One region of the Achromobacter sp. KK8 genome, then DNA from elsewhere that is predicted to be linked to it. Evidence: riboswitches for the same ligand, from Rfam matches in the RefSeq annotation. Region 1 holds a riboswitch; the other holds the start of a gene.

Region 1 (9,101 bases):
CACCTGCGCGACGGCCAGGTGGTGTTCCTGCCGCCCGGCACCTTCGGCAGCTATCTGTTTGCCCGCGCCCTGCGCCAGGCCGGCAACCCGGCCGAGGTCGCCTTTGCCGAGACCGGCACCCTGCCCTATCTGGCGCGCAAGCACGGCGACCGCGTCGTCATCAGCGCCTACGCCACGCGCCTGCCCACCGGCGTGTTCCCTAGTCGCCTGGCCGGCTCCGCGCTGGCAACGCTGGCGCAGGCCTATCCGAGCGTCGAACCGATCGAGGACGCCCTGTCCGGGGCGCTGATGAACGCCGGCCCGGTGATCCACCCGCCGCTGATCCTGATGAACGCCGGTCCGCTCGAACACTTCGAACGCTGGGACATCCACAACGAGGGCACGCAGCCGTCGATCCGCCGCGTGACCGACGCGCTGGACGCCGAACGCATCGCCATCCGCGCCGCGCTGGGCTACGCCGCGCCGCATTTTCCGCTGGCCGACCACTATGCCAGCGAGGGCGACGAATGGATGTATGGCCGCGGCGCCCACGGCAAGCTGACCGACAGCGGCGACTGGCGCGAAACCATCGACCTGGGCACGCACCGCTACATGCTGGAAGACACGCGCCTGGGCCTGTCGTTCCTGGTGTCGACCGGCCGCTGGGCCGGCGTGCCCACGCCGGTGGCGCAGGGCCTGTTGAGCGTGGCCTCGGCCGTGACCGGCCGCGACCTGTACGCCGAAGGCCGCACGCTGGAGGCGCTGGGGCTGGACGCCCTGTCGCGCGCCGACATGGTCGCGCTGCTCGCGCAAGGATGCTGACCATGGAACGGACCTTGTGCGTGGTCGGCGCCGGCCGCATGGGCATGGGCATCGCCCTGTCATACATCCATGCCGGACTGGACGTTACGCTGATCGACATCAAGCCGCGCGCGCGCGGCGAGCGCGCCGAAACCTTCGCCCGCGTGCTGGGCGGCCTGCGGCGCGAACTGGGCACGCTCGTGCGGTTGGGCCTGCTGGACGAGGCCCAGGCCGACACCGCGCTGGGCCGCGTGCGCCTGGTGGCGCGCGAGGACGCCCTGGCCGACCTGGCCCGCGCCCGCGTGGTGTTCGAGGCGGTGCCCGAGCAACTGGACATCAAGCGCGACACCTTCGACTGGCTCGGCGAGGCCTGCGCGCCGGACAGCGTCATCGCCTCCACCACCTCGACCTTCCTGGTCACCGAACTGGCCGACATGGTGCGCGCGCCCGGCCGCTTCCTGAACGCGCACTGGCTCAATCCCGCCTACCTGATCCCGCTGGTGGAGGTGAGCCCCGGCCCGCGGACCAGCGACGCGGCGTTGCAGGACCTGCTGGCGGTGCTGCGCCTGGCCGGCAAGACGCCGGTGCGGTGCGCGCCCGCCGCCGGCTACATCGTGCCGCGCATCCAGGCGCTGGCCATGAACGAGGCGGCCCGCATGGTCGAGGAAGGCGTGGCCAGCGCCGAGGACATCGACACCGCCGTGCGGCTGGGCTTCGGCCTGCGCTTCTCGGTGCTGGGCCTGCTGGAGTTCATCGACTGGGGCGGCGGCGACATCCTCTACTACGCCTCGCGCTACCTGTCCGGCGCGCTCGATGCGCGCTTCGCGGCCCCGGCCATCATCGAACGCAACATGGAACAGGGGCGCAACGGCCTGCGCGAAGGGCAAGGCTTCTACGACTATGGCGGCATGGATGTCGAAGCGTACAAGCTGCGGCGGCTGGGCGAGTTGTGCGCGCGGCTGGAGATCATGGGGTTGCTGCCGAGGTTCGATGGCGCCAGGGCGGCCGGCCAGGCGCCCCCTGCGGCCCGATCCTGAAGGCCGCCGCGCGCCGGGCGGCGGCATTCACGGCGCCAGCGCCTCGAGCACCCGCAGCGCCAACCGCACCCGCGCCTCGTTGGGATAGTTGCGGTTGGCCAGGATCACGATGCCGAGCTTGCGCGACGGCACGAACGCCACGTAGGCGCCAAAGCCGTTGGTGGCGCCGGTCTTGTTGACCCACACCGCCTGCTGCGGCGCCAGCGGCGGTTGCTGGGCCTTGACCGGCAGGGTCTCGAACGCGACCTGGGCGGAGTTGCCGCGCACCAGGTCGTCCACCGACACCGGGTAGCGATACTGTTCCCAGATCAGGTCCTGCGTCATCGCGCCCAACTGGTAATAGCCGGTGTGGGTCTCGGCGATGGCGCGCTGCAGCGTGGCGTCGACCGGCGCGGCGCCCAGGTTGATCTCGATGAAACGCAGCATGTCGCGGGCGCTGGACTTCACGCCGTAGGCCTCGTCGGCCAGCACGCCCGGGTTCAGGCGCACCGGCGCGTCCTGCTTGTCGTAGCCCTGGGCGTAGTCGGGCATCTTGCGCGGCGGCACTTCCAGCCAGGTGTCGCGCAGGCCCAGCTTGGGAAACAGCTGCTGCTCCATCGCCGCCACGTAGGACTCGCCCAGCGCGCGCGCCGCCACCACGCCCAGCATGCCGATGCTAGGGTTGGCATAGGTGCGCTTCGTGCCGGGCGCATACCGCGGGGTCCAGGCCTTGAGGTAGTCCATCAGTTGCGCCGTGTTCTGGACCGCGTCCGGCACCTGCAAGGGAAAGCCGCCGGCGGTGTGCGTGGCCAGGTTCACCAGCGTCAGCTTGGCGAATTCGCTGCCCTGCAGCTCGGGCACCCACTTGGCCGGACTGTCGGCCAGCGACAGGCGGCCCGTGGCCTGCGCGTAGGCGGCCAGCGTGACGGTGAAGGTCTTGCTGATCGAACCCAGTTCGAACAGGGTGTCGCTGGAAACGGCGCGGCGCGGCTGGCGCAAGGCGTCGCCATAGTTGAAGAAGCGCTGCTCGCCGTTGTGGCTGACGCCGATGGCCATGCCGTCGATGCCGTATTGGCGCATGACCTCGGCCACCGCGGCGTCGACGGCGGCGGTGGCGCGATCGGCCTTGGCGGGCGTGGATGCGGAGGCCGATGCCGTGGCTGCCTTGGCGGCGGGCGCTTGCGCAACGGCCGGGCTGGCCGAGGCGGTGCCGGCCAGGGCCAGCGCCAACGTCGTGGATAGCAGGGAAATACGGAACATTGCCGGAGCGCGCATGCGGGATCGTCCTTTCGTTTTCTGACCGGCGCGTGCCGCGCGGGTTGGCGCCCAGTGTAGAGCCTATCCGCCTCCTTCCTGGTATTAACCCTGAGTCCCGCTCGCGGCAGATTTTGGCTATTCTCACTGCGTCGATTCAAAACCCCGCAGAAGAGTCCCGTCCCCCGTGGCGGGCGCCGACGGAGCAACCGCCCCGGAAACTCTCAGGCAACAGGACTGCGCGGTCTAGACAATCTGGAGAGAGGCGCCTGGCGCCCACCGAAGGGGAACCCGCGCCCTCGCGCCCGGGTGAAGCTCTCAGGTACAGAGACAGATGGGGTGCCGCGATCATCGGATCGTGGCCACGCCATCTGGAGCCATCATGCCCCGCATCGCCATCATCGGCGCCGGTATCACCGGCGTCACGTCCGCCTACGCCTTGAGCAAACTGGGCTACGACGTCACCGTCTACGACCGTCAGCGCTATCCCGCCATGGAGACGTCCTACGCCAACGGCGGCCAGTTGTCCGCCAGCAATGCCGAAGTCTGGAACAGCGCCGCCACCATCCTGAAAGGCCTGCGCTGGCTCGGCCGCCACGACGCGCCGCTGCTGCTCAATCCGCGTCCGAGCTGGCACAAGTATTCATGGCTGGCCCAGTTCATGGGGCAGATCCGCAACTATCGCCAGAACACCATCGCCACCACGCGCATGGCGATCGAGGCGCGCCAGCACCTGTACGCCATGGCCGAGGAGGAAGGCATCGATTTCGACCTGGAGCGCCGCGGCATCCTGCACATCTACCACGATGCCGCCAGCTTCGAGACCGCGCGCCGCGCCAACGCGCTGCTGCGCGAAGGCGGGCTGGAGCGGCACGCGGTCACGCCGGAGGAAATCCGCGGCATCGAGCCGACGCTGCAAACGCCCTGCCACGGCGGCTTCTACACGCCGTCCGATGCCACCGGCGACATCCACAAGTTCACCAGCGGCCTGGCGCGGGCCTGCGCGCGCCGCGGCGTGCGCTTCGAACAGGATGCCGACATCCGCGCCATCAGCCGCGACGGCCTGCCCTACGTGCTGGACCTGGCGCGCGAGGACGGCACGCGGCGCGAACAGCACGAGACCGACGCCATCGTGGTCTGCGCCGGCGCCGCCAGCCGCCAGTTCGCGCGGCAATTGGGCGACAGGCTGAACATCTATCCGGTCAAGGGCTATTCGATCAGCGTGCACCTGGACGACGCCGCCAGCCAGGCCGCCGCGCCCAGCGTGAGCCTGCTGGACGAGGCCGCCAAGATCGTCACCAGCCGCCTGGGCGACCGTTTCCGCGTGGCCGGCACGGCCGAGTTCAACGGCTTCAACCTGGACATCCGCGCCGAACGCATCCAGCCGCTGGTGGACTGGACCCGCCGCCACTTTCCCGGCGTGCGCACGGCGCGCGTGGTGCCCTGGTGCGGGTTGCGGCCGATGATGCCCGACATGATGCCGCGCGTCGGCCCCGGCAAGCGGCCCGGCGTGTTCTACAACACCGGCCATGGGCACCTGGGCTGGACGCTGTCGGCGGCCACGGCGCAGATGCTGGCGGCGAGCGTGCGGGAAGGAGTGGGACTGTCGTGAAGCCATTGCGGCAGAGCACAGGCCGGGAGCGGGCCGGACGCGGATCGGCCCTCAATACCCCAGCAGCCGCGGCACCGAGGAGGCCAGCAGTGTCAGTCCCGAGCAGGTCAGCAGCCCCAGCACCAGGCGGCGGAACGCGACTTCCGATATGCCGATGTACAGGCGCGTGCCCAGCAGCGTGGGGATCAGCATGGCCGGCGCCACCACGGCGAACATGGGCGCCATGTCGCGCGTGACGATGCCCGTGGCCAGGTAGGTGGCCATGGTCACGGCCAGCATCGACAGATTGAAATTCTGGATCACGGCGCGCTGCGTGTCCTTGCCGAAACCGCGCAGCGTGCACCACAGCGTCGGCACGCTGCCGGCGAAGCCGCCGATGCCGCCCATCACGCCGCCCACCAGCCCGACCGCGCCGTCCCCCCAGCGATTGCCGCCGATGCGCGGCAGGCGCTGCGCCATCAGCATGACCGGACACCACAGCGCCAGCAGCGCGCCCAGCACCGCCTTGAACCAGTCCATGTCCAGGTGCGGCAGGATCAGGACGCCCAGCGGAATACCCGCCAGGCCACCGAGCAGGAAGGGCCACAGCAAGGGCCAGTTGAAGCCGCGCCGCACCGAGAATACCGCCAGCAGCTGGCCGGTGAGCGCGCCGAACACGGCCAGCGCCGCCGCCAGCCGCGGATCCAGCACCCAGGCCCAGAACGACATGGCCACCATGCCGAAGGCAAAGCCCGACAGGCCCTGCACGAATCCCGCCACGGCCGCCCCGAGGGCGACTATCCACACCGCATCCATTGCCCTGCGTCTCCTTGTTGTCGTGTCCGGCGGCGGAAGGATCGTTCCGTCCGGCTCTCGTGACGGCAGATTCTAGGCGCGTGTCGCGGCGGCCTTATTTGAAGTGTTGATGAGGCAATAGGTTTTCGGTGATGGCGGCGCGGTTCACAGGAAGATCGTGCCGCGCAGGTACAACGCGGCCTGGCCGCTGATGATGACGCGGCCGTTGTCGCGCAGCTCGCAGCGCAGCTGGCCCTTGCGCGCCCCGCCCTGCTCGGCGGTGAGCCGGGTCTTGCCCAGCCGCTCGCCCCAATAAGGCGCCAGCGAGGTGTGCGCCGACCCCGTGACCGGGTCTTCGTTGACGCCGACGCGCGGCCCGAACCAGCGCGACACGAAGTCGTAGCGGGTGGACGGCGCCGTCACCGCCACGCCGCGCACGTCGAACGCCGCCAGCGCGGCGAAGTCGGGCGCGAGGCCGTCGATCAGGCTTTCGTCGTCGATCACAACCAGGTAGTCGTCGGTGCGGTACAGCGCGCGCGCCGCCGGCAGGCCGAGCGCCCGCAGCAGGCCGTCGGGGATGGCTTCGGCCACCGGGCGCCTGGCGGGAAAGTCCATCGCCAGCCCGTCGCCGGCGCGCCGCACCCGCAGTTCGCCGCTGCGGGTGGCAAAGCGCAGCACCTCTTCGCTGGCGCCCAATTGCTCGAACAGCACCCAGGCGGTCGCCAGGGTCGCATGGCCGCACAGGTCGACCTCGACCGCGGGCGTGAACCAGCGCAGCTCGTGGATGTCGCCGCGGCGCACCACGTAGGCGGTCTCGGACAGGTTGTTCTCTTCGGCGATGCGTTGCAGCGTGGCATCCGGCAGCCATGCCTCCAGCGGCACCACCGCGGCGGGGTTGCCGCCAAAGGGCGCGGCGGAAAAAGCGTCCACCTGGTAGAGATCGAGTTGCGGCATGAGGAATCCTGGAAAAAACGGTGAAGGGGACGCGGCGGCGCCATGCCGCATTTTGCTACGAAACGCCCGCGACTTCCCGCAGCAGCGCCTCCAGGCTGTCCAGTTCCGCCTCCTGGCGCGCGCTGTAGCCGATCACCACGCCCGCCGGCCAGGACACGCGCCGGCAGAATTCCGCGACCGGCTGCAGCCCCACGCCCAGCGCGCGCGCCCGCGCCAGCAATGCCGCCACGTCGATGCCGGGCGGCGGCCACCACACCAGGTGAAAGCCCGCGTGTTCGCCGCTGACTTGCAGCGGCGCCGCGCCCACCGCCTGGCGCAACATGCGCAGCACCCGATCGCGCCGCTGCGCATAGACCGGCCGCGCTCGTCGCACGTGGCGCGCGAAGCCGCCGTTCTCCAGGAACGCCGCCAGCGTCATCTGCTCGACGATGCTGCCGGAGCGGCCCGTCAGGTAGCGGGCGCGGGCGAAGTCCGCCACCAGCGGCCGGGGCAGCACCGCGTAGCCGATGCGCAGGGCGTTGAACAGGGTCTTGTTGAAGCTGCCGCAGTGGATCACGCGGTCGGCGCGGTCCAGGCTTTTCAGGGCCGCCAGCGGCGCGCCGTCGTAGTTGAATTCGCTGTCGTAGTCGTCGTCCAGGATCCAGCAACCGGCCTGCTCGGCCCAGTCCAGCAGCTCCAGGCGGCGCGACACCGGCATGGTGACGCCGGTGGGCGACTGGTGCGCCGGCGTCACATGCACCAGCCTGACGCCGCGATGGCGGCGGGCGCGGGCCACCGAGAAGCCGTGCTGGTCGATGGCCACCGGCACCACGCGGCGCGTGTACTGGCTGAACAGCGGCATGGCATTGAGGTAGCCGGGGTCTTCCACCAGCACCTTGTCGCGCGGCGTGAGCAGAAGGCGCCCGCTGAGATCGAGGCCGTCGCGGATGCCGGTCAGCACCACCACCTGGTCGGCATCGCAGGCAATGCCGCGCGCCGCGCCGAGATAGCGCGCGATCTGTTCGCGCAGGGGATACCAGCCCTGCGGATCCTCGCGCGCCAGTTGCGCCGCCGTCACCCGCCGGGCGCTGGCCAGCAGGCCCTGGCGCCAGGCCGCCATGGGGAACAGCGAGGCGTCGGCGCCGCGCGCGGTGAAAGGCGGTTCGTGCCGCAAGGGAGGAACCGAACGGTCGGCATCCCGCGGGGCCGAGCGCGGCGCGGCGCGCGTGGCGGCAGCGGGCGCCGTGGCCGTATCGCCCGGCAGTCCGTGGCGAAAGAAATTGTCCGGGATGACCGCCGCCACATAGGTGCCGGACCCGACCGCGCCGGCGGTATAGCCTTCGCCGCGCAACTGGTCGTAGGCGGCCTCGACGGTGGAACGGGCAACATGCCAGCGCGCCGCCAGGCTGCGGGTGGACGGCAGCCGCCCGCCCGAGGGCAGGACGCCGCGCAGGATGCGCTCGCGGATCTGCCGGTACACCCAGGACTGCTTGGATTCGTCCGGGCGCGGCGGATCGACCGGCAGGTCCAGGCTGGCCTCCTGGCGGGTATCGCGCGAAAGTGGCTTGGTCTGGTTCATGAAAATGGCCCTATTTCATCGAGCCATTCTATCGCTACATTGCCTCATCGCCCCCCCCCCGGGGCACGCCACCGGAATCGCGCCATGTCCACGCCCGCCCACGCCATCATCCTCGAGCACGGCCGCTTCACCAGCGATGGCAGCACCTCGATCCTGGAAGCCGCGCTGGCCCAGGGCGTGGCCGTGCCGTTTTCCTGTCAGCGCGGCGAGTGCGGTTCATGCCGGGCCCAGGTGACCGGCGGCGCCTACGCCCGCATCGCGCCGCCCACCGAGCGCACCTATGTCACCGCCGCCGACGAATTGCTGATGTGCCAGTGCCGGGCGACCGGCGACCTGGCGCTGCGCTTTGCGCACTGGCAGGCGCCGGCGCAACCGGCGCGCCACTACCCGGTGACGGTGCTGTCGCGGGTACCGCTGACCGCCGACGTGACCCGGCTGATCGTGGCGCCCCACGACGCCGCCGGGGCCTTCACCTGGCAGGCCGGGCAGCATGTGCGCTTCCAGATGGAAGATGGCGGCGAGCGCCCGTTCTCCATCGCCAGCGTGCCAGCCGCGGCCGGCCCCGCCCGACTCGAATTCCACATCCGGCGCATGCCCGGCGGCGGTTTCACCGAACGGGTGCTGCCGCGCCTGATGCCCGGCGACACGCTCACCCTGGCGGGCCCGCACGGCGCCTGCGTCTGGCCGGCGCGGGGCTGGGCCGAGGCGGTCCAGGAGCTGGTGCTGCTGGCCACCGGCACCGGCTATGCCGGCGTCCACGCGATCATGATGGCGGCATTGCAGGACCCGCGCATCAGGCGCGTCACGCTCTACTGGGGCGGCCGCGACGAGGACGACTGCTACGCGGGCCCGCTGCTCAACGCGCTGCAGGGCAAGCACAGCGGGTTCCAATGGCAGGCGGTGCTGTCGCGGGCATCCGCCGCGCCCGCCTGGCACGTGCAGGACGCCGCCCTGGCCGCGGACCACGACTGGCCGCGCACGGTGGCCTACGCCTGCGGCAACCCGGCCATGGTGCGCGCGGCGCGGGATCGATTGTGCGCGGCCGGCCTGCCGCCGGACCGCTTCGTGTCCGAGGCCTTCGTGCCGGCGCGGGATCGGCCCGCCACGCGCGTCGCGCCGGCCCCGGCCCACCCGTGGGAACAGGTCGGCCAGC
Region 2 (9,101 bases), 1.5 Mb from region 1:
GCAGGCCGCGGCGTTGTTGGCGGTGACGCTCAGCTGCACCGTGCGCACGCCGCGCATGGTGCCGGCATGTCCGAGGGCGGCCTGCATCAGCTGCCGCGCCAGCCCCTGGCCGCGCCAGGCCGGCGCCACGTAGACGCTCCAGATATGCGCCTTGTGACGCACCTTCAGGCGGCGCTGCCTGGCCACGCCGATGATGCCCGCCAGCGCGCCTTCGGCGAAAACGCCGAACATGGCGCTGTCGTCCGCGGGCGCGATCCAGGCCTGGAAATCATCCAGTGTCAGCGTATGTTCCTCTTCGTAACTCGATCCGAATGCTTCCGGGGTTTCGCGCAGGGCGTCCAGGCGCAATTGGCGCAGCGCCGGGGCGTCGGAAGGGGTGAGACGTCGGACAAGCGGGGCGGAGGACGGCATCGGGGGCGAGGCAAGTGTTGGGAATAGGGAACGGTCGGGCCGCATTCGGCCAGTATAGGCAGGGTCGCTGCCTATAATGGGGTCAACGCCGCTTGCGGTTTTCAAAGGAGCCAATGATGTTCGGTTTCCTCAAGATAAACCAGGACGCCAAGCGCGACGAAGTCCAGCAAGAGTTCGTGGCGCGCGTGGCCCACGCCGCGCAGGATTTCGTCCAGGCAGCCGGCCCGGACGGGGCCGGACTCGACTACTCCCTGTCGAGCGTCCACGCGCTCGACGACGCGCTCGAAGCCGCGCACCTGGGCACCTTGCCCCTGACCCCCATGCAGACCGTCGGCGCCGCCGCCTACCTTTACGAAGTGGCCCGGCGCGCCCATGGCGGCCTGTACGAGGTCTGCGATGACGAGGACCCGGTGGTGCTGGTCTGCGGCTCGCCCGAGACCGAAGTCTGCTTCGGCGCCATCGCCAAGGTCGAGCGGCGCATCCGCTATGGCGCCGCCGAAGCCATTCCACCTTACTTCGACCGCTTCCTGGCAGCGTTGGACGCCGGCGCGGCCACCACCATCCGCTAGCCGAGGCGAGCCGCGCGGGCGCACCGGGATGGCGTCGGCAGGGGGCCGCGCGGCGCCTTCGCCGGCGCCCGGCGCGGCCCTTTGGCGCCGTCCTCGGGAAAACCATAGGGCCTGGGGGAAAACGGCCCTACAATTCCGCCATTCCCGCCGCCGGCGGGAACCTCGCGCCCGCCTGTCATCAGACGGTTTTTCACTAGAAGTACACTCGCGTCCGCCAACCCGGTCCGATTCGCCTTGCCCCCAGGAGCGCCTGCATGAAATTCCGCTTCCCCATCTTCATCATCGACGAGGACTACCGTTCCGAGAACGCGTCCGGTCTGGGTATCCGCGCCCTGTCCGCGGCGATCGAGGCCGAGGGCGTCGAGGTGATCGGGGTGACCAGTTACGGCGACCTGAGTTCGTTCGCCCAGCAGCAGAGCCGTGCCAGCGCGTTCATCCTGTCGATCGACGATGAAGAGTTCGACGTGGATTCGCCCGAAGACGTGGCCAGCGCCATCAAGAACCTGCGCACCTTCATCGGCGAACTGCGTTTCCGCAACGCCGACATCCCCATCTACCTGTACGGCGAGACGCGCACCTCGGAACACATTCCGAACGACATCCTGCGCGAGCTGCACGGCTTCATCCACATGTTCGAGGACACCCCCGAATTCGTGGCGCGCCACATCATCCGCGAAGCGCGCAGCTATGTGGACAGCCTGCCGCCGCCGTTCTTCCGCGAGCTGGTCAAGTACGCCCAGGATGGCTCCTATTCCTGGCACTGCCCGGGTCACTCGGGCGGCGTGGCGTTCCTGAAGAGCCCGGTGGGCCAGATGTTCCACCAGTTCTTCGGCGAGAACATGCTGCGCGCCGACGTCTGCAACGCCGTCGACGAACTGGGCCAGCTGCTGGACCACACCGGCCCGGTGGCCGAGTCCGAACTGAACGCGGCGCGCATCTTCCACGCCGACCACTGCTACTTCGTGACCAACGGCACCTCGACCTCGAACAAGGTGGTGTGGCACGCCAACGTCGCCGCCGGCGACGTGGTGGTGGTGGACCGCAACTGCCACAAGTCGATCCTGCATGCCATCACCATGACGGGCGCGATCCCGGTGTTCCTGCGCCCGACGCGCAACCACCTGGGCATCATCGGCCCGATCCCGCTGGAAGAGTTCCACCCGGACAGCATCCGCAAGAAGATCGAGGCCAACCCGTTCGCGCGCGAAGCCGTGAACAAGAACCCACGCATCCTGACGCTCACGCAGAGCACCTACGACGGCGTGATCTACAACGTCGAGATGATCAAGAAGGAACTGGGCAGCTACGTCGACACGCTGCACTTTGACGAAGCCTGGCTGCCGCACGCGTCGTTCCACGAGTTCTACCAGGACATGCACGCGATCGGCCAGGACCGTCCGCGCAGCAAGGACGCGATGGTGTTCGCGACCCACTCCACGCACAAGCTGCTGGCCGGCATCTCGCAGGCCTCGCAGATCATCGTGCAGGAATCCGAGACCCGCAAGCTGGACCGCAACGTCTTCAACGAAGCCTACCTGATGCACACGTCGACCTCGCCGCAGTACGCGATCATCGCGTCGTGCGACGTGGCCGCGGCCATGATGGAGCCGCCGGGCGGCACCGCGCTGGTCGAGGAAAGCATCCGCGAAGCCATGGATTTCCGCCGCGCCATGCGCAAGGTGGAATCCGAGTTCGGCAAGAACGACTGGTGGTTCAAGGTCTGGGGCCCGAACCGCCTGGTGTCCGAAGGCATCGGCAACCGCGACGAGTGGATCCTGGAGTCGAACGACCACTGGCACGGCTTCGGCGACCTGGCCGAAGGCTTCAACATGCTGGACCCGATCAAGGCCACGGTCATCACGCCGGGGCTGGACATGTCGGGCAGCTTCGGCGAAACCGGCATTCCCGCCGCGCTGGTCTCCAAGTACCTGACCGAGCACGGCGTGGTGGTCGAGAAGACCGGCCTGTATTCGTTCTTCATCCTGTTCACCATCGGCATCACCAAGGGCCGCTGGAACACGCTGCTGACCGCGCTGCAGCAGTTCAAGGACGACTACGACCGCAACCAGCCGCTGTGGCGCATCCTGCCGGAATTCTGCCGCGACCATCGCCGCTACGAGCGCATGGGCCTGCGCGACCTGTGCCAGCAGATCCACGAAGCCTACCGCGAGCGCGACGTGGCCCGCCTGACCACCGAGATGTACCTGAGCGACATGGTGCCGGCGCTCAAGCCGTCCGACGCCTTCGCCCGCATGGCGCACCGCGAGGTCGAGCGTGTCGACATCGACCAACTCGAAGGCCGCGTCACCGGCGTGCTGCTGACGCCGTATCCTCCGGGCATCCCGCTGCTGATCCCGGGCGAACGCTTCAACCGCACCATCGTCCAGTACCTGCAGTTCGCGCGCGAGTTCAACGAACGCTTCCCCGGCTTCGAAACCTACATCCACGGCCTGGCCGACGAAGTGGGGCCGGACGGCGAGAAGCGCTACTACGTTGATTGCCTGATCGAAGACTGATCAGGTCCGGAGTCCCGATGTTCGATGTCGCCGTCCTCGGTGCCGGCGCCGCCGGCATGATGTGTGCCGCGGTCGCCGGCCAGCGCGGCTTGCGCGTGGTGCTGGTGGACCACGCCGAGCGCCTGGCCGAGAAGATCCGTATCTCGGGCGGCGGCCGTTGCAACTTCACCAACATCGGCGCGGGACCCGCCAATTTCCTCTCCGACAACCCGCATTTCTGCCGCTCGGCGTTGTCGGGCTACACCCCGCAGGACTTCCTGGCGCTGCTCAAGCGCCACCGCATCGCCTGGCACGAGAAGCATCGCGGCCAGCTGTTCTGCGACGATTCCAGCGAATCCATCATCGAGATGCTGCGCGCCGAATGCGATGCCGGCGGCGTACAGTGGCGCATGGGCTGCCAGGTGGCCGAGGTGGCGCATGGCGAGGCGGGCTTCGAGCTGCGCACCAGCCAGGGCGCGATCCGCGCGGCCAAGCTGGTGGTGGCCACGGGCGGCATGGCGATCCCGCAGTTGGGCGCCACCGACTTCGGCCTGAAGCTGGCGCGCCAGTTCGGCCTGAAGGTGGTCGAGCCGCGGCCGGCGCTGGTGCCGCTGACCTTCGACGCGGCGCACTGGCAGCCGCTGGCGGAGCTGTCCGGCGTGGCGCTGGAGGTCAGCCTGGCGACGGGGCAGGGCAAGGCCCGGGGGGAATTCCTGGAAGACCTGCTGTTCACCCATCGCGGGTTGTCGGGTCCGGCCATCCTGCAGATCTCCAGCTTCTGGAAACCGGGCGAGCCCATCGTCATCGACCTGGCGCCGGGGCGCGACCTGGCGGCCGAACTGCTGGCGGCCAAGTCCGGCAACCGGCAGCAATTGCATACGGTGCTGGCCGGCCTGTGGCCCAAGCGCCTGGCCGACCGCTGGCTGCAGCTGGCCGAGCAGGGCGGCAAGCCGGGCCTGGCGGCCTTGCGCCTGGCCGACGCGCCCGACAAGACCCTGCGCGCCCTGGCGCAGGACATCCACCAATGGACGCTGGTGCCCAGCGGCACCGCCGGCTACAAGAAGGCCGAGGTCATGCGCGGCGGCGTCGATACGCGCGGCCTGGACCAGAAATCGATGCAGGCCCGCACCACCCCCGGCCTGTACTTCATCGGCGAGACCGTGGACGTCACCGGCTGGCTGGGCGGCTACAACTTCCAGTGGGCCTGGGCCTCGGGCGTGGCCTGCGGCAAGGCGCTCTAGGCGTTCCTGGCGCTTGATCCAACGCTTTTCCCGTCCGTCGGGCGCGGGCACGCTTCGTGCTGCCCGCCAAGGCCTGTCCGGCCCATAGCCTGACTGCATGACGGGCATTGCAACGTTGTCGTTGTGATATCAAATAAAAATACCTATCATTTGTATTTCACAAATTCAGCTGTGCCGCATCCGGTGGCGCCGCCTGATGGAGACCGCCTTGGCCTATACCTTGCCGCCCCTGCCTTACGCCTATGACGCGCTCGAACCGCACATCGACGCGCTGACGATGGAAATCCATCACAGCAAGCACCACCAGACCTACGTCAACAACCTGAACGCCGCGCTCGAAGGCGCCGGCATCGCCACCGACGAGCCGGTCGAGGCCCTGGTGGCGCGCATCGACCAACTTCCCGAAGCCGTCCGTGGCGCGGTGCGCAACAACGGCGGCGGCCACGCCAACCACAGCCTGTTCTGGTCGGTCATGTCGCCACGGGGCGGGGGCGAGCCCGACGGCGCGCTGGCCCGCGCCATCGACACCGAACTGGGCGGACACGCCGCCTTCCGCGAAGCCTTCACCAAGGCGGCGCTGACGCGCTTCGGCAGCGGCTGGGCCTGGCTCAGCGTGACGCCCGCCGGCAAGCTGGCGGTGGAAAGCAGCGCCAACCAGGACAGCCCGCTGATGCAGGGCAACACGCCGATCCTGGGCCTGGACGTGTGGGAACACGCCTACTATCTCAAGTACCAGAACCGCCGCCCGGAATACATCGGCGCCTTCTACAATGTGATCGATTGGCCCGAGGTGGCGCGCCGCTACGCCGCCGCCGTGGGCTGAGCCGGCATTGCGCGGGGGCAGCGGTCCATGAATACCTTCAGCCGTCATCGCATCCGGCCCGCGGCCACCAGCGTCAGTGTCTGGACGCTGGCGGTGCTGGTCGCCTGCCTGGGCCTGCACCAGATGTGGGTCTATTTCAACGACCACGCGCCGCACGTGGCCGACGCCCTGCTGGGCGGCATGGTCGCCGCGGGCGCCACCGCGGCGGGCACGCTGCCGATCCTGTTCGCGCGCACCATCCCGCAGAAGATGCAGGACAGCATGTTCGGCTTCGGCGCCGGCGTGATGCTGGCCGCCAGCGCCTTCTCGCTGGTGGCGCCGGGCATCGCGGCGGCCGAGGCGCAGGGCGCGGGGCCGTGGGGCGCCGGCCTGACGGTGGGCGCCGCCATCCTGCTGGGGGCGGCGGCGCTGTTGCTGATGGACCGGTTGCTGCCCCATGAGCATTTCATCAAGGGTCGCGAAGGCATCGAGGCCCACCGGCTGCGCCGAACCTGGCTGTTCGTCTTCGCCATCACCCTGCACAACCTGCCCGAAGGCCTGGCCATCGGCGTCGGTTATGCCGGCAACGATCCGGTGCGCGGCACGGCGCTGGCCACCGGCATCGCCATCCAGGACATCCCCGAGGGCCTGGTGGTGGCCGTGGCGTTGATCGCCGCGGGCTACAAGCGCGCGTTCGCGGTGGCGCTGGGCATGCTGTCGGGCCTGGTCGAGCCGGTGGGCGCGGTGCTGGGCGCGGCCGTGGTGGGCTGGTCGGCGGCGCTGCTGCCGTGGGGCTTGGGCTTTGCCGCCGGCGCCATGTTGTTCGTGATCAGCCACGAAATCATCCCCGAATCGCACCGCAAGGGGCACGAGGTCTACGCCACCTGCGGGCTGATGCTGGGCTTCGTGCTGATGATGCTGCTGGACACGGCGCTGGGCTGAAGCGGCGCCCGGGCGGCGATCGCGGATCAACAACGGAACCGCGTTTCGCGGTATGCTTTCGGCGCTGTCACGCATGTTGCGGGAGAGAGCGGCCGTTCGCGGCTGCCGCCGAAGGCGCAATTCGCCCGGAATCGCTCAGGTATCCCATACCGCGCATGCTTGCCCTGTCCCGGTTTTCACCGCGCGGACTCGGCAAAGCAGCACTCTGGAGAGACCTGGCGCCGCTGCCCAATCAGGGACATAGCGAGCAGCCCAGGCGCCGAAGGTGCAAACCCGCCACGCGGGGCAACTCTCAGGCAAAAGGACAGAGGGGCGGAAGATTCAGCCGTTGCGCGGGCGTTTTCCGTCTGTCCGCCAGCGGCATTCCGTAACCCTGGCACCGCTGCCGCTCCGGAGTACCCGCGCATGTCCGCAACCCTCAAACGCACCCCGCTGGCCGAAGAACATATCGCCTCCGGCGCCCGCATGGTCGATTTCGGCGGCTGGGATATGCCCCTGGCCTACGGCTCGCAACTGGAAGAGCACCACGCGGTGCGCCAGGACGCCGGCATGTTCGACGTTTCGCACATGCTCAACGCCGACGTCACCGGCCCCGACGCCTACGCCTTCCTGCAACGCCTGGTGGCCAACGACGTCGCCAAGCTGACCGTACCGGGCAAGGCGCTCTACACCTGCATGCTGAACCCGCAGGGCGGCGTCATCGACGACCTGATCGTGTACTTCTTCGCGCTCGACGAATGGCGCGTGGTGGTCAACGCCGGCACCGCCGACAAGGACATGGCCTGGATGCAGCGCGTCAAGCAGGCCGGCAAGTTCGACGTCACCATCACGCCGCGCCGCGACCTGGCCATGATCGCCGTGCAGGGCCCCAACGCCCGCGCCAAGGTCTGGGCCGCGCGCCCGGCCTGGCAGGCTGCCAGCGAGCCGCTGACCTCGTTCGTGGCCGCGCGCGTCGGTGACGACACGCTGGTGGCGCGCACCGGCTACACCGGCGAAGACGGCTTTGAAATCGTGCTGCCCGCCGCCGAGGCGGTGCAACTGTGGCGCGACCTGGCGGCCCAGGGCGTGCGCCCGGCGGGCCTGGGCGCGCGCGACACGCTGCGCCTGGAAGCCGGCATGAACCTGTATGGCCAGGACATGGACGAACTGACCCAGCCCGGCGAAGCCGCGCTGACCTGGACGGTGTCCCTGAAGAACCCCGAGCGCCGCTTCATCGGCCGCGACGCGCTGGAGCAGTTCGCCACGCCCGCCGCCTTCGTCGGCCTGAAGCTGCAGGAACGCGGCGTGATGCGCGCCCACATGGCGGTGCGCACCGCGCACGGCGTGGGCGAACTCACCAGCGGCACCATGTCGCCGACGCTGGGCGTTTCGATCGGCTTTGCCCGCCTGCCGCAAGGCGTGGTCGCGGGCGACACGGTCGAGGTCGACATCCGCGGCAAGTGGGTGCCCGCCCTGGTCTGCAAGCTGCCGTTTGTCCGTAACGGCAAAGCCGTCGAACACTCGTAAACTCGAAGCTTCACGCCGGTGGCCGGCCCTGCGGGGCGCGGCCGCCGGCGCGAGGCGCGCAACACCATTTCCTTATCCGAATCCCCCAGGAGTTCCCATGAGTCTGCCCACCGATCGCAAGTACACCGAGTCCCATGAATGGGTCAAAGCCGAAGGCGACGTGTTCGTCGTCGGCATCACCGATACCGCCCAGGACCAGCTGGGTGACCTGGTCTTCGTCGGCGACGTCAAGGTCGGCGCCAAGCTGAACGCGGGCGAGACCGCCGGCGTGGTCGAGTCGGTCAAGGCCGCCTCCGACATCTACGCGCCCGTGGCCGGCGAAATCGTCGCGTTCAACGACGAGCTGGAAAGCAACCCCAACCTGATCAACGAATCGGCCTTCACCGCCTGGATCTTCAAGATCAAGCCGGTCAACGCCGCCGATGCCGACAAGCTGCTGGACGCCGCCGGCTACGAAGCCGTGGCCAACGGCTAAGCCGGCCAGGGCGGGCGCGGCGCTGGCGCCGCCGCCCGTCCATGCATCACCGTCCGTCCTTCCCGACGACACCGCCATCTCGAGATCCCCCCATGTCGCGCGCCCTAGACACCCACACCGACTTCATCCCCCGCCACATCGGCCCCTCCGACGCCGACCAGGCCGCCATGCTTGCCGCCATCGGCAGCCCCAGCCTGGACGCCCTGATCGAAGAAGTCGTGCCACCCAAGATCCGCAGCCAGGCGCCGCTGGCGCTGCCGCCGTCGCGCAGCGAAGCCGACGTGCTGGCCGAGTTGAAGCAGATCGCCGGCCGCAACAAGGTCTTTCGCAACTACATCGGCCAGGGTTACTACGGCACGCAGACGCCCAACGTGGTGTTGCGCAACATTCTCGAGAATCCCGCCTGGTACACGGCCTACACGCCGTACCAGCCCGAGATCTCGCAGGGCCGCCTGGAGGCCCTGCTGAACTACCAGACCATGGTCGCCGACCTGACCGGGCTGGACATCTCCAACGCCTCGCTGCTCGATGAAAGCACCGCCGCCGCCGAAGCCATGACGCTGGCGCGCCGCAGCGCCAAGTCGCAAAGCCCGGTGTTCTTCATCTCGCGCCACGTGCATCCGCAGACCATCGAAGTCGTGCGCACGCGCGCCGAGGGCC

What was found. Region 1 has a riboswitch for glycine ahead of ACVN9Z_RS26305 (D-amino acid dehydrogenase). Riboswitches for the same ligand answer to the same signal wherever they lie in the genome.
Region 2: another riboswitch for glycine. It lies ahead of gcvT (glycine cleavage system aminomethyltransferase GcvT); the one in region 1 lies ahead of ACVN9Z_RS26305 (D-amino acid dehydrogenase).

The regions. Positions count from the first base shown of each region.
Region 1 covers NZ_CM135178.1:5,710,071-5,719,171, forward strand. The annotation lists gene ACVN9Z_RS26290 (NAD/NADP octopine/nopaline dehydrogenase family protein) at 1-801, shown strand, start outside; gene ACVN9Z_RS26295 (3-hydroxybutyryl-CoA dehydrogenase) at 804-1,817, shown strand; gene blaELC (ELC family class C beta-lactamase) at 1,845-3,071, opposite strand; glycine riboswitch at 3,209-3,300, shown strand; glycine riboswitch at 3,302-3,388, shown strand; gene ACVN9Z_RS26305 (D-amino acid dehydrogenase) at 3,433-4,662, shown strand; gene ACVN9Z_RS26310 (sulfite exporter TauE/SafE family protein) at 4,714-5,457, opposite strand; gene ACVN9Z_RS26315 (PhzF family phenazine biosynthesis protein) at 5,602-6,390, opposite strand; gene pdxR (MocR-like pyridoxine biosynthesis transcription factor PdxR) at 6,446-7,948, opposite strand; gene ACVN9Z_RS26325 (M24 family metallopeptidase) at 8,033-9,101, shown strand, end outside.
Region 2 covers NZ_CM135178.1:809,052-818,152, reverse strand. The annotation lists gene ACVN9Z_RS03775 (GNAT family N-acetyltransferase) at 1-411, opposite strand, end outside; gene ACVN9Z_RS03770 (hypothetical protein) at 528-980, shown strand; gene ACVN9Z_RS03765 (arginine/lysine/ornithine decarboxylase) at 1,235-3,496, shown strand; gene ACVN9Z_RS03760 (BaiN/RdsA family NAD(P)/FAD-dependent oxidoreductase) at 3,514-4,716, shown strand; gene ACVN9Z_RS03755 (superoxide dismutase) at 4,925-5,539, shown strand; gene ACVN9Z_RS03750 (ZIP family metal transporter) at 5,567-6,460, shown strand; glycine riboswitch at 6,530-6,622, shown strand; glycine riboswitch at 6,656-6,778, shown strand; gene gcvT (glycine cleavage system aminomethyltransferase GcvT) at 6,866-7,966, shown strand; gene gcvH (glycine cleavage system protein GcvH) at 8,064-8,441, shown strand; gene gcvP (aminomethyl-transferring glycine dehydrogenase) at 8,534-9,101, shown strand, end outside.